DNA from 2 places in the Paenibacillus sp. FSL R10-2748 genome. Region 1 is predicted to be linked to the other one. Evidence: riboswitches for the same ligand, from Rfam matches in the RefSeq annotation. Region 1 holds a riboswitch; the other holds the start of a gene.
What was found. Region 1 has a riboswitch for cyclic di-GMP ahead of NSS66_RS16255 (collagen binding domain-containing protein). Riboswitches for the same ligand answer to the same signal wherever they lie in the genome.
Positions count from the first base shown of each region.

Region 1 (6,673 bases):
AGAGTTGAAATTGGGTGGAAGCGGAGAAGAGCCTGGTGAAGAAACTGTGATTATCGTCGGTGCGGATGTGGAGGCAGGACAGCATCCCCAAGCACTCGTTCCAGGAGCAGTATGGCAAACGGCACGTCCGCTTGGGGATGAGCCCGTGCTGGTAACCTGTGTGGTTGCACCAGGATTCCACTTTGATGATTTCAAGCTGATTGCCAAGAATCCAACTGAATCATGATGTGAGCATTGGCGGGTGTATTTCTGTAATGAACAGGAATGGCCCGCCTGATTTATGTTTACTCATAGAAATAGGGCTTTAAAATAGCTTTAGGTGCTTAGTTTCGCCTGAACAATGAGACGATGGGTGGGGTTTACGAGAGGGTCACATGTAATCAGTGTAAGCAGCTTTTGTTTTTTGAAGCTTTTCAGAACAGACACGTCCGTAGGATCGACCACCTTCAGGCTATAAACGCTATATACATATTGGTTACCCCGAGCGTTAACAACAATCTTATCCCCGATCTTCAATTCATTTAGACGATTAAATAAACGTCCAGAGGTACGGGCTCGATGAGCAGCAATGGCGGCATTCCCTGCTTGTCCCAGCGTCCCCGTTTCCGGCATATGTACAGCCGCGTGTCTCATATTTATCCTCGTTGCGCCTTCCAATACAGGGAGCTTTAAAGCAATACGACTTATACTAATAGTGGCTATGGGAGTTTGTTCATTAGCGCTTACCATGGGAGCAGGGGATGGGGAAGTATTTTGTCGTGCTTCACTAACCGGAACTTCTGTAAGACGAGTGGACAAGCGAGCATAGCTGTCCGTAAGACTGGGGGGCCATAGCGCGTCGCTTTTTCCAGATGGTAGCTCTGCTGCTTTTAATAGCTTGCTTTGTTCCTGATCCTCATTCCATTCTGTCGCTTTAGGAAACAAAATAAAAAGTAAGCCTAACACAATAAATACGTAGGAAAGTTTACGCAGACTCAGCAATCTCGCCTCCCCTAAGCAAAGTACGGATTATACATATTTTTTGAAAAATGCCCCATTCCCGACTCATTCCAATCGGGAATGAGTCGGGAGATCAGGGCAGGTGATCGGTTTTATTTTTTGTTTGTTCGTGTGAATTTCAAAAATACGCCCCATATAACCATCGCTATGCCTGTCAAATAGAACGGAACGGGGCTGCCTTCACCTGTTTGGGGCAATTGGTGTACCGCAGGTGTATCCTCCGGATCTTCAGGTTCTTTTCCCGGAACCTTGAGACGGATCTTAGGTTCGGGATCGTCTTTCGAATCCACCGGAGGAGGAGGATCTTGATGAGGCATGACGGCTGGCGGCTCCGGCTCCGGCGGTATAGGCGCAGGTTCCTCCTGTGGAGGGACTATGTCCTCCGGAGACTTTGGCAATGACGGAGGAACGGTTATAGACGGAGTATCGGGTATTTCCGGATCTTTGTCATGTTTTTTACCTGAGCCTCCGGACGGGGGTGAAGGGTCTGGATGAGTAGGCGTTCCTGGTTCGTTTTTCTTTTCTTTACGATTGGTGATCACAACCCTCTTTACACCAGAGCTTTGTCGCAGTGTTGCGTCTATTTTGATCTCGAGCTTGCCCTCGGTGACTTTATAGCCCTCCGGTGCTGCCAATTCTTCCAAGATATAATCGTCATGAAGCAAGGAGGAAAAGATGATTTTGCCTTCCGCATTGGTGGTCTGAATGAGCGGGGCTCTTTTTTGACCTTTATCATAGAGCGCAAACTGTGCGCCAGGCAGTACCTTGTCAGGCATATCCTGATCTACCTTGGTCAGCTCAAGACTTTCGGTCACACCCCCGCCAGAACCGGAGCCGGAAGACGTTCGTACGATGATTTCCTGGCTGGTTTCCCGCATCTCTGTCGTCAAGCGATCCCCCTCAAAGGCAACCTTATTACTCACCTTGGCTTTGTCTTCAGCATGAATGAACGATTGGTATTCAAGTATAAAAGCAGTGGAAATATCCTTGGCAAAAGTAACTTCAAAAGTTTGCTGGCCTTGAGCGTCTGTCTTGATATACAGCTTGTAATCTTGGTTTCTAATCAACTCGGTGCTTTTGGTGGTATTTCCGTTGGCAGCGATTATTGTAGAGTACAAATGAAAGGAATCCTCAATTAGGATTTGATTGTTGCTAGGCTGATCTATAATTTTAGCGTTGGATACATGGGACTGTCCTTCATTGATGCGGATGCTCCAATCGATCTTATTTCCATTTTGTGTACCGACTTTAGATACATATTCTCCGCCATGAGGTACCGCGACTTGCGCTGCCCATTCAGAGACTGTTTTTTGTCCATCCAGTAGAAGGGCTTGATTGTGGATTTCTTTTTCAATCAGTTCTCCTTCCAATGAAGTTTGAAAGGTAATCCAGTAGGGAGTCTGTATTTGCTCCTTGAACTGGATACGCAATTCATTACCATTTTGCTCGGAGGGAGGAATAATGGTGTATTGATCTGCTGGGATTTCAGCCCCTTTTTGTACGCCATCCCACCATCCCAGCAAGGTCATATCGTATACTTTTACGGAGGCGGGCAGTAACTTCTGACCTTGCAACAAGGGGTCTCTCACTTCCGCGTGATTCAGAATCTTGCGATTGTAGTTAGCTTTAATGTCCCAGGTAATGAGCTTGGAGGTTGCATTATAGCTTCCTTGCTTGGCACCGTTTCGTTGTGTCATAAAGTCCGGCCAGATCGGGCACTCCACTCCTTGCGATGATCTTTCTCCGTCTTCAAACTGGTATTCTATATGGGATTTATTACGAAACTCGGGCTTCGTCGTATCCGTTTTCCAGTCATTATTATAGGTGGTTGAATACTTGATTGTATAAGCCTTCTGAATGGCTTTATGAAAAATGAGCGTAAATCCTTGTTTATAGTCCTGTGATAGCGGAACCAGCTCATAATCCGTGGGCGCACGTAGCTCCGTTGTTCCGTCAACACTTTGAATTTTCAGGGTGTCCGGTAACAAAGCCAAGCCCCCGTTTGGAAACACATCCTGAATGACAATATTTTTCATGATGTACAAGTCTGTATTGATGGTAATCACCCAAGGTATGATTTTGGTGTTGTAATTGGGTGTGTCATACATTTTAGTCATAACTCCGCTTATGATTTCCGTCGATACAATCTTCTGCGTTCCATCCGAGGTTATGATGTTTATAACTTTTCCATTATCATAGACACGGCCTCTGGCTTGAGTCTGGTATCGGATGGTATAGGCTGAATCTACGTCGAAGTTGAATTGAAGTTTGAAGCCGTTGCGGTCCGGATAATCAACTGGGATGACAGTATACGCCCACGATGGGAGCTCCTCCAGTGTGTTTCCCTTAAATACTTTCAAAGAACCGGGCAGCAATTCTTGAGTTTTATTGAAATGATCAATTAAAAGAGCTTTGGCTTCGGGGATTTTTGTCTCGCTGAAGTTATATCTTATGGCCCACGAGAGTGTTTGTGTGGCATGATCATATTTTTCAACCTTTTTGGACAAAAATTCACCACGTTCCACCTGAACAGTAGCGGTAGCAACAACGTTCTCTATCGCATCTCCTGAAAGCGTTGCTGTGTTGGAGAAACGAGTTTTATCGCCAATAATACGCGTGGAATATTGAATCTGATAGGCCGTGTTAATGCTATCGTCTTGAAAACGAATCACAAACCCTGTCCCGGCTTGATCTGCTTCAATGGCATATTCACTTGCATTCACTAGGTCTCGAACAACGGTCGAGCCGTCGATATTGACTTGTAGATGATAGAGCCGGATAGAGTCTCTTCTGAGTTCCAGCCCTGAAGGAATGGGATCGGTGATGAGGGCATGCTTTACGGTGTTTAGCTGTTTGTTCACATCAATGGTCCAGTCGATCTGGTTTGTGCCAGCTATTTTCCCTTGTTTGCTTAGGGTTGGCCCTGACTGGGGTTTTACATTCACGATGACCGTTTGCACCCCGCCTTTGATCGGAATCGCAATGATGATCTCTGTACTGCCTTTCACCGTTTCTTTCGTAAACTCGGTTTTAACTTGTAGTTTGCCGCTGACATTGGAGTGATTCTCTACATATTGGTTAAAGGTCATGATAACCTTGCCCTGACGATCTACTGTGAAGTATCCCACGGTTCCATCGGTAGTGACTAACGGAGATGAGATATCAGTGTAGATGACAAACTGTTCTGGTAAATGAAAGGTGAAGGTGTCCCCTGACTTATAGGTATTGTCAGGAAGCTCCCATTCATAGCCTAGTTGGATGGCTGATCCGATGTCGAATTGGCTGCCGGGACTATATACCGCATCAATGACACGCCCTGCTTCGTCGGTCAGGCTCAACTTCGTTAATATGCTCTGCGGAGCTGCATCATGTTGAGACTTTGAACTGACTGCTCCTTGAACGAAGGGGACCGTGTTTGAAGGAATCTCCCCAGGAGGTTCAAGGTTTGGGACAACGTATACAGCATCTGTAACGGTATGTGTAGGATCAGATACAGCACTCTGCGGCAGTTCTGGGGCTGGAGCATCTGCGTAAGCCAGCGTTGCGCTGAAAAAGCTTTGGACAATGAGCAATAAGGCAATGATCATTACATTTATTTTTGTTCTCATGCTCCAAGTGATTCTCCTATTCATCGTAATATGGCAATGCTTCGTTCGAAATTAGTATATTCAGCATGCTAGGCTGACATGACTATCCCAATAGAAAAAAAGCCCTGATCATAGCGATCAGGGCTTTCTTCGAGAGAGGCATAGCAATTTGTGATGGATCTATGTAAAAAAGACATAATAAAAAGCTCGTTCATCTGGTAGCTGGCTGCCATCCGGATAGGAAGGCCCTATAGTTTTGCGTCACTGCCTTTCGACAGTTTTGCCATTAACTTGAATAGCTTGTGCGTCTATCATCTATCAAACTGATTTCATGTAACCTCTCATTTACAACTTGGAACGGTTCCCCCATTTTTTGCGGAAGGAATGAGGTGTTTCTCCTACATGCTCCTTGAATAGGTTAATAAAATGGCTCGTATTGGGAATCCCTACGTACCTTGCGATATCCACAATGGACATGTCACTGGTTTTAAGCCAGCTTTGAGCGGCTGTGATACGGACATTAATGAGATAATCAATCGGAGAGAAACCGATCTGCTTTTTGAAATTTTTAGCCAGATTAAACTTGTTTAATTCAAACATGTCTGCCAGCGAGTCCAGTGTTATTCGCTCACAGTAGGACTGATCCAAATATTGCTGTACCCGGCGTACTTCGCTGAGGGTTTCAGCATTCACATGCGGATGATCATAGGGATGTTGCAAAATGCACATTAGTATTTCACCAATGAGCCTGGACGTTAGCAGCTCAGCGGAAAGACTTCTGTCAGACTGCCCGCAAATCAGAGCATGGAGCTTATCCAATATAATATGCGGATTATGCATGGAAATGACCGGTTTATTATGCTTGGCAAATTGTTCGTAAAAATTTTCGATCAGGTTGCCATACAGGTACAGGCTGATATACTCCCAGGATTCATGACCGGAGGTGCTGTATTGAACATATTCCTCGCAATTAATAAAGAACAAATCTTGAGGTTTTATGATATATTTCTTGTCCCGGTACAGTAATTCTCCCTTACCAGACAACGTAAAGACAAGCAAAAAAGAGGCAAGTTCTTTCCTTTCCATCGTAAAAGCAGAAGTTTTTTGAAAGTAGCCTAATTCCTGGATATATAAAAGGGATTGCTTGGCAAAAGCGGAGGGAGTGCGTACAATTACGACCGGATCGCCATTCCAGAGGCCCACGTTGTTTTTTTGGTCTGTTGTCATATTCAATTCCTTTACAAAAAAGCAATTTTATCTAGCATATCTTGGTTTGATTTACCAATATATAATGGCTGATTAAACATGATTTCCTATTTATAAAAGTTTATTTTATCACAACAAATATGTCTATATATCAAATTATGTGTGTGAGCTTTATGGGAGTCTCGCTTTTTATGGATATTTAATCTGATAATCCATATGAAAAAGTCGAATGCTGTTGAAAGAATCTGGGGTTATCATGGATTCAAATCCTTTCTGAGGTCAAATACCAAAATGGTACTGAAAAAAGGTATCTTATGCCCATTCAACTTTCTTGTTCACTTCTCCTTTCGGTTTAAAAAAATTGGGACTTGGTTTTGTTAAAATGGTTCGTAAGGCTTATTATTGAAAATAAGAGTTTGGGCCCAGTACTGTGATTTTGTTCACAAACATGAATGTAAAAAAGAGAGATATATGCATAAAAAATTACGCAAAAAGTGCCCTTGCGCGTTTCATCAAAAGTGCTTTCAACTTTGGAAATGACACGGGCAATGATATGATGGGTAATACAGGTATAGTGCTTTACTTACTCGACAGTCAGTTTGGAGGATTACAGGATGGGAAAACCAAAAAGTACGAAAACCGCAGCGGCTTGGTCGCTCGTTATTCTAGGGGCAGGCTTTGCAGCCACATTGCCCTTCCAGCAATATGGCTGGGCTCGTTTATTAGCCGGAGCTTTTGAGGCAGGACTTGTAGGGGGACTGGCAGACTGGTTCGCTGTCACTGCTTTGTTCCGTCATCCGCTAGGCATTCCGATACCACATACGGCGCTGCTTCCTAAAAATAGGGACAAGCTCACGAATGCATTGGTGAGTACCGTGGAA
Region 1 is NZ_JBBOTK010000005.1:29,249-35,921, forward strand. It holds gene NSS66_RS16245 (cupin domain-containing protein) at 1-226, shown strand, start outside; gene NSS66_RS16250 (class D sortase) at 316-981, opposite strand; gene NSS66_RS16255 (collagen binding domain-containing protein) at 1,092-4,607, opposite strand; cyclic di-GMP riboswitch class I at 4,801-4,881, opposite strand; gene NSS66_RS16260 (AraC family transcriptional regulator) at 4,932-5,813, opposite strand; gene NSS66_RS16265 (DUF445 domain-containing protein) at 6,407-6,673, shown strand, end outside.

Region 2 (6,673 bases), on a different contig from region 1:
TTTATCTTCTGCAGAGGAGCAGTATAGGCAGCGCGCTGTCTTTAGCTTGAGTACGTTAACACCGCTTTGCAATTGCTCTTTGGGTATATACAGCTCGTAGTTGTTTTTGAAATTATAAGCACTCCCAGTACCGGAAACCCCGGCAATCTGAATAATACCGGACAGCTGATGATTTGAAAATACAGCCATTTGCGGGACTGCTTTGCCCGCATCCAAAATCCGAACACGGAATATCATACCATTGGGAGGAATCTGATTCAGCTTATACTGGAGTGTCAGTTCAGGGTTCGTGGACGCATTCAAACCGGGAGGAATATCTCCACTGCTGAGCAATACCGGAACTGTTGTACTCTCTGCTTCCGACAATGCTGACAATGATCCTTTAGCAGACGATTCGGTAGAGGCAGCTGCTGTAGAAATATCGATATTATCCCTACCGACCACACCTTTGAATTCCGCTGAAGAGTCATCCCTCTGACCCAGCTTCCATACTGGACTGGCAGCCGCTATTTTATCCGTCTGCAATTCTGCGCTTCTTGAAGGCGTGTATATAAACCAAGCGATCATCGCTATAGCTACGACCGCTAGTAGTCCAGATAAAACTACTGAATACCTATGGGATAACCATTTTTTTATCATATGATCCACCCTCTCTCCTCAAATTTTTTGACCGGGAAAGAGTATCAATCAAGGAAGAAACAAAGCGTTTCCGGGAATCACCGCTTTCGCTTCATGCTGACTTTCCCACATTAGACGTGCCATCGCGTCGCCTTTTTCATCATAGTATTCCACTTTTAAATCTACCATTTTGCCTGCTTCCAAAGTAATACTGCCTTTACGCTCTGTCCAGCTTTGTTTGAACCAGCTGTCAATAACCAACTTGCCATCTACCCATACACGGATACCGTCATCAGATATCGTTGTGAACGTATAGGTCTCGCTATATTGCGGTTTGATTTTACCCGTCCAGCGAACCGAGAACTGATCGGCATTCACCTTTGGATCAGCTGCATTGGCACGCCAGTTGTAGTCCAGCTTGCTATCTGTACGGATCAAAGCAGGACTTCCGCTCAAATTCATATTGTTAAAATATTCGCCCTGCAGCCCGTTCACATATACCACATCAGGAACGGAAGGAGGAGCCGGAGTCGGAGCCGGGATAGGCTCACTTTGCCCCTCGTCCGGTAAGGTCGGTACGTCTGTCCCAGGTTGTTCGATTGCTGCCAGCCCATTTTTCACATCATCCCGCGTCAAACTCTTCGAATCATTCATATAATCCTGAATTTGATTTGTTGTGTTATTCTCAGTCAGCATCTTGCCCCAAGTCATGGAATATACCCATTTAGGTTGAGCCTGCAATACCTCAGAACTAGGCATCTCACCGTGCTCCCCAATGGCAATCGGCTTATTCCGTGCCAGCCCGAGCAGACCTTCGTAATGACTTTGCTTAAAATCATTGTTGTAAATGTCTACTGCCAAAATGTCCACTTTGTCATCCCCCGGGTATTTTGGGGTATACGGGACAGTATACGAATTGGGCGCATTCGGACTCCATACCCACAGCAGATTGTTCAATTGATGTGTGTTTGTAAAACGGTCATACATGATATTCCATAGCTGATTGAAATTAGTTTTGTTTCCCCACCAGAACCAGTCACCATTCATTTCGTGGTAAGGTCTCCACAAAACCGGAACCCCTGCATCACGAAGCTGCTTTAACGATACAGCGACCTTATCCAGATCGGCAATGAGGAGGTTATACTGCGCAGTACCTGGAGTCACGTATTTGTTGAACTCTGCCTGACTTACTTTCGCCTGTACATTGGCCCAAGTCAGTGGCCTACCTGGTAGCGCTTCATGAAAAGTCATCGTCACAATTCCACCGGATCTGTCCCAACGGATAGCACTATCGACGACATTTTTACGTTGTGCTGCTTCCGTAGCGTCAGATTGACCAGAGGTAGCTCCCATCTCATAGCCGTGTACACCAACATATGCCTGACTGATTTTTTGGACCTTGTTACTTAATTCATCTGGACTTTCCAAATAATCATGCTGACCGGTGACTATTTTTTTCCCTGAGATGTTGAGTAAATAATTGTATAGTTCACGGGCCTGAGTAGAAGCGTCCGAATTAACAGGTTGTAATGAAGCGGCATTCGCCACCGACAGAGAATCTCCAAAACCGACGGGCAACAATGAAAAAAGCATAACAACGGGGAGTACATGACGTATCAGTCGATACAGAGGAATAAAATTGAATCTCACTTTCGCTCTTCCTTTCGGTAGCCAGGCTGCCATCCTTGTGGAAGGCCCTTTAGCTTTGCGTACCTGCCTTTCGACAGGGCTGCGTTTATCGTTGGAAGGAGTTTGGATTCCTTCTTACCCTAAGTATCGACTTTTTTTTACCAAAATTTAATAGGTCATGTTCATGAATTTACAGGTTTTCGCCCAATTTCGACAGTTTAGGCTATGAATTTTCATGAATTCGTCTTTTTTTCGTTTTTACGAAAATAATTAGGAGATAAATTGGTGACGGGAAATTTCATTCCAATCCATACAAAAGCGGACAATATCCTCTTCAACCAACTCAGAGCCAGTCTGCACCTCAATAAAATCCACATCGGTCACTGCCAAAATGCTATGCTTCGTCCCTTCAGGGATACGTACTACGTCACCAGCCTTCACTTTGTGCAGCTTCTCATTCAAAATAATTTCCGCTTCACCGCTAATAATGGTCCAGATTTCACTTCGTTTGAAATGAAGCTGGTAGCTGATATTTTTGCCTTTCCGTACGCGGATTCGTTTGGTCAATACCTCGTTACCCTCGTCATACTTGACATAATCCACAACCCGATACTGTCCCCAACGACGTTCTTCATACATTGGACGCTGATCATGAGCCTTGAGCACTTCCTTAATGCGAGGACTTTCTGCCTTATTGGTCACAAGAATGCCATCCGGGCTAGCGGCTACGATCAGATCATTCGTTCCAATGATCGCCACAGGAATGTCTAACTCGTTAATAAGGCTCGTATTGACGCAATCCTCCGTTACTACACCTCTGCCCACTTGTTGATTAGACATTTCTTCTGTGAGCGTATTCCAGGTACCCAAATCCTTCCAAAAACCATCATACGGAAGAACTACGATGTCCTTTTCCTTCTCGACTACTTCATAGTCAAAGCTGATTTTTTCCAGAGATGCGTATTGCTTTTGCATTTCTTCATAATTAAGCGGCAACCCCTTGGATGCCAAGATATCCAGCAAATAACTTAATTTGAATGCAAAAACCCCGCAGTTCCATAGAGCATTGCGTTCAATCAGACGCTCCGCCTGCTCCCGGTCGGGTTTCTCTTGAAAATGGCTCACTTCACGGTAGCCTGTGCTACCTTGAGTGGCATCGTTTTTCGGAATAATGTAACCATATTTCTCTGAAGGATAGGAAGGGACAACCCCGATTAAAGCAAGCTTGCCTTCACTCTCCTGAAGCGTATGTTCCAGCTGGGCTACGGAAGCGAAGAAAGCATCCTCAACATAAGGATCTACAGGCAATATTGCTATAATTTCATCAGGTGAAACACCTGCAATGGAATATAGATAAGTCGCTGTCAGCGCAATCGCAGGAAAGGTGTCTCTGCGTTCCGGCTCAACAATAATGCGCGTATTCGGCCCGACCTGACTCTGGATCATTTCGACCTGTGCTCTCCCTGTCGCAATAAACGAAGATTCTGATAATCCGTTGTCTCCCAATTGTCTCCATACCCGCTGTACCATGGATTCCGAAATCCCCTCCGGGCTCTCCAGTACCTTCAAAAATTGTTTGGAACGGGAATCGTTGGACAAAGGCCATAATCTTTTACCGGAACCACCAGACAAAAGTACGAGCTTCATAACTCTCCACTTCCTCTCTATAATGTATGGGTGATCGGATGGGGCAGGGTTGAGTAGTCCGCTACAGGCTGGATTTGATCTTACGATCGCTGTTGGACCGGGATTCATTCGATTGTATAAAATCGTATAAAGGTTTGAATCCCGGTCCAAAGGCGAACACTATCGCTTCTCCAGATTCAAATCCAACCCTTCGCTACTCAAAAAATGCATCATATCGATCATACCTTGTGGTGCAAAAGGCACGACCAGACATTATTAAGTCCGGTCAGCCTGTAAAAATCTCACGCCTTCGGCAACAGCAATGGCGTCTTTGCGTCGCAGGAGCAGCATAGCGTATCCGCATGGTAGTGCTTGCTCCACAGGGGCGGCGCAGCGCCGCTTGATCGGAAGGAGCGGCATCAACCGCGCCGCTCCTTCTGATCTGCCCTTCTACTCCCCCCATAAGGTGGGAGTTTAAAAATTGTGACTCCACGGCGAAAAGCAGCGGAGCGGGCAGAATTGTTCTGAAGAAGCGTCAGCGTTTGCCTTTATCCCCGGATTTTAACCTTTGAATGTTTTATATAATCCAGAAAATCCGGGGGTAACAGCAATCGGAAGAACAATCTGCACGCGCAGCGCCTTCAGCGCCTCCAACACCGCCACAGTCACTTTTTAATCTGTCACGTTTAAACTTCCACCTTATCCCGATTCCACCCACTCATCCGCGGACGACCCACGGAGTAGTATTCCAGCCCGGAGCCTTGGATCTGTTCCTCAGCGAATACGTTACGACCGTCAATGAGAACCGGTTTGTGCAGAATGGAGGCCAGTTGTACGAGATCAACTTTTTTGAACTCTTCCCAATCAGTCAACAGGCACACAGCGTCGCTACCTTCAGCGGCTTGCTGTGGGGATGAGCACCACATAATATTCGGGTGATCCACGCGCTCCTTGAATTTATCCATCGCAATGGGATCATACAGCTTGACAATAGCGCCTGCCTGAATGAGCGTTTCTACGATTTCCAGTGCTGGAGCTTCGCGGATGTCATCTGTATTTGGCTTGAAGGCGAGGCCCCAAATGCCAATCGACACACCGTTCAGTTGACCCAGCGATTCGCGCAGCTTGGATACAATCATAAAGCGCTGGTCGGTATTCACCTCGACCACCGATTTCAACAACTTAAATTCATAGTCTACATTACCTGCAATTTGGATAAGCGCATTTGTGTCTTTTGGAAAGCAAGAGCCACCATACCCGATCCCTGCTTGTAGAAAAGAGGAGCCAATCCGTTTGTCCATACCCATACCGTCAGCCACACAGGTTACATCGGCGCCAACCTTTTCGCAAATATTAGCGATTTCGTTAATGAACGAAATTTTAGTTGCCAGAAACGCATTGGACGCGTATTTGATCATTTCAGCACTACGGATATCCGTCACATAGATTTTATCCGTGAAGACCTGATGCAGAGTGACCATGGTTTCACGCAATCCTGTATTGTCCAAACCAATAATGATGCGATCCGGATGAAGCGTATCATTGATGGCTGAGCCTTCTCTCAGGAACTCCGGCGCGGAGACGATATCGAAAGACAAGCTCGTGTGACGAGCCAACACGTCCTTAATCTTTTCGTTCGTTCCGACAGGTACAGTACTCTTGGTCATAATAATCTTATACCCGTTCATGGCTTTCCCAACATCAGCGGCCGCCTGTTCAATGTACGACAAATTCGCCTCGCCGTTAGCCAGAGAAGGCGTACCTACCGCCAAAATTACGATATCCGAGCGGCGTACCGCATCGGCCAAATCCGAGGTGAACTCCAACCGGCCCGCTTCCAGATTCAACGCGATCAATTCCTCAATACCCGGTTCATAAATCGGAGATTCTGCCCGGTTCAACATGTCGATTTTGTGCTGCTCCAGATCGACACAAATCACCTCATTACCTTTTTGCGCAAAACATACACCCGAGACGAGCCCAACGTATCCAGTACCGATTACAGCCAGCTTCATTCCGTTCATCCTCCTTTTAGAAAGTTCACATAGGCTTGTTCTACATACTTTTTTAATTGATCCTTGAAGTTTTCTTCATCAAATTTGCGGGCATGGGTAATGATATCGTCCACATTCCATGCATGTTGCTCAACCTTTTCGACGGCCTCCAGCACATCCTCTACTTGATGCTTGCGGAAAAATACGCCGTTCACATGAGGAACAATCGTATCCAGCGCTCCCCCACCCTGAAAAGCGATGACAGGCCGTCCGGCCGCATTCGCCTCCAAAGGCGTAATACCGAAGTCCTCTTCACCCGGAAAAACGAGCGCTCGGCATTCTGCCATCAGCTTGTTAACCTCTTCATCCTCAAGCCTGCCGAGGAACTCAATGTTCGGGGCAGCCATACCTTCGAGTCGTTTACGGTCTGGTCCTTCACCCACAATGCGCAGCTTGAGACCGTTACGTTTGAATGCTTCGATCGCGAGATCGATGCGCTTGTAGGACACCAATCGGGATACGATCAGGTAATAGTCACCGATGTTTGTAGCGCGTTTAAAACGGGATGTATTAATAGGTGGGAAAATCACATCCGAATCCCTTTGGTAATAGTGCAAAATTCTTCGTTTAACAACCGAAGAGTTGGCAACAAACTGGTCTACGTTGCGAGAAGTTTTGGCATCCCATGTTTTCAACCGGTTCATGTACAGCTTGAGCATGTTTTTGAGCAGGTTGGATTTGGACTGCCGGGCCATATATGTATCGTAATCCCAGGCAAACCGCATCGGTGTGTGACAATAACAAAT
Region 2 is NZ_JBBOTK010000001.1:1,099,108-1,105,780, forward strand. It holds gene NSS66_RS05250 (hypothetical protein) at 1-639, opposite strand, end outside; gene NSS66_RS05255 (glycosyl hydrolase) at 688-2,268, opposite strand; cyclic di-GMP riboswitch class I at 2,282-2,362, opposite strand; gene NSS66_RS05260 (sugar phosphate nucleotidyltransferase) at 2,518-3,894, opposite strand; gene NSS66_RS05265 (hypothetical protein) at 4,150-4,296, opposite strand; gene NSS66_RS05270 (UDP-glucose dehydrogenase family protein) at 4,560-5,888, opposite strand; gene NSS66_RS05275 (glycosyltransferase) at 5,894-6,673, opposite strand, start outside.
Region 2: another riboswitch for cyclic di-GMP. It lies ahead of NSS66_RS05255 (glycosyl hydrolase); the one in region 1 lies ahead of NSS66_RS16255 (collagen binding domain-containing protein).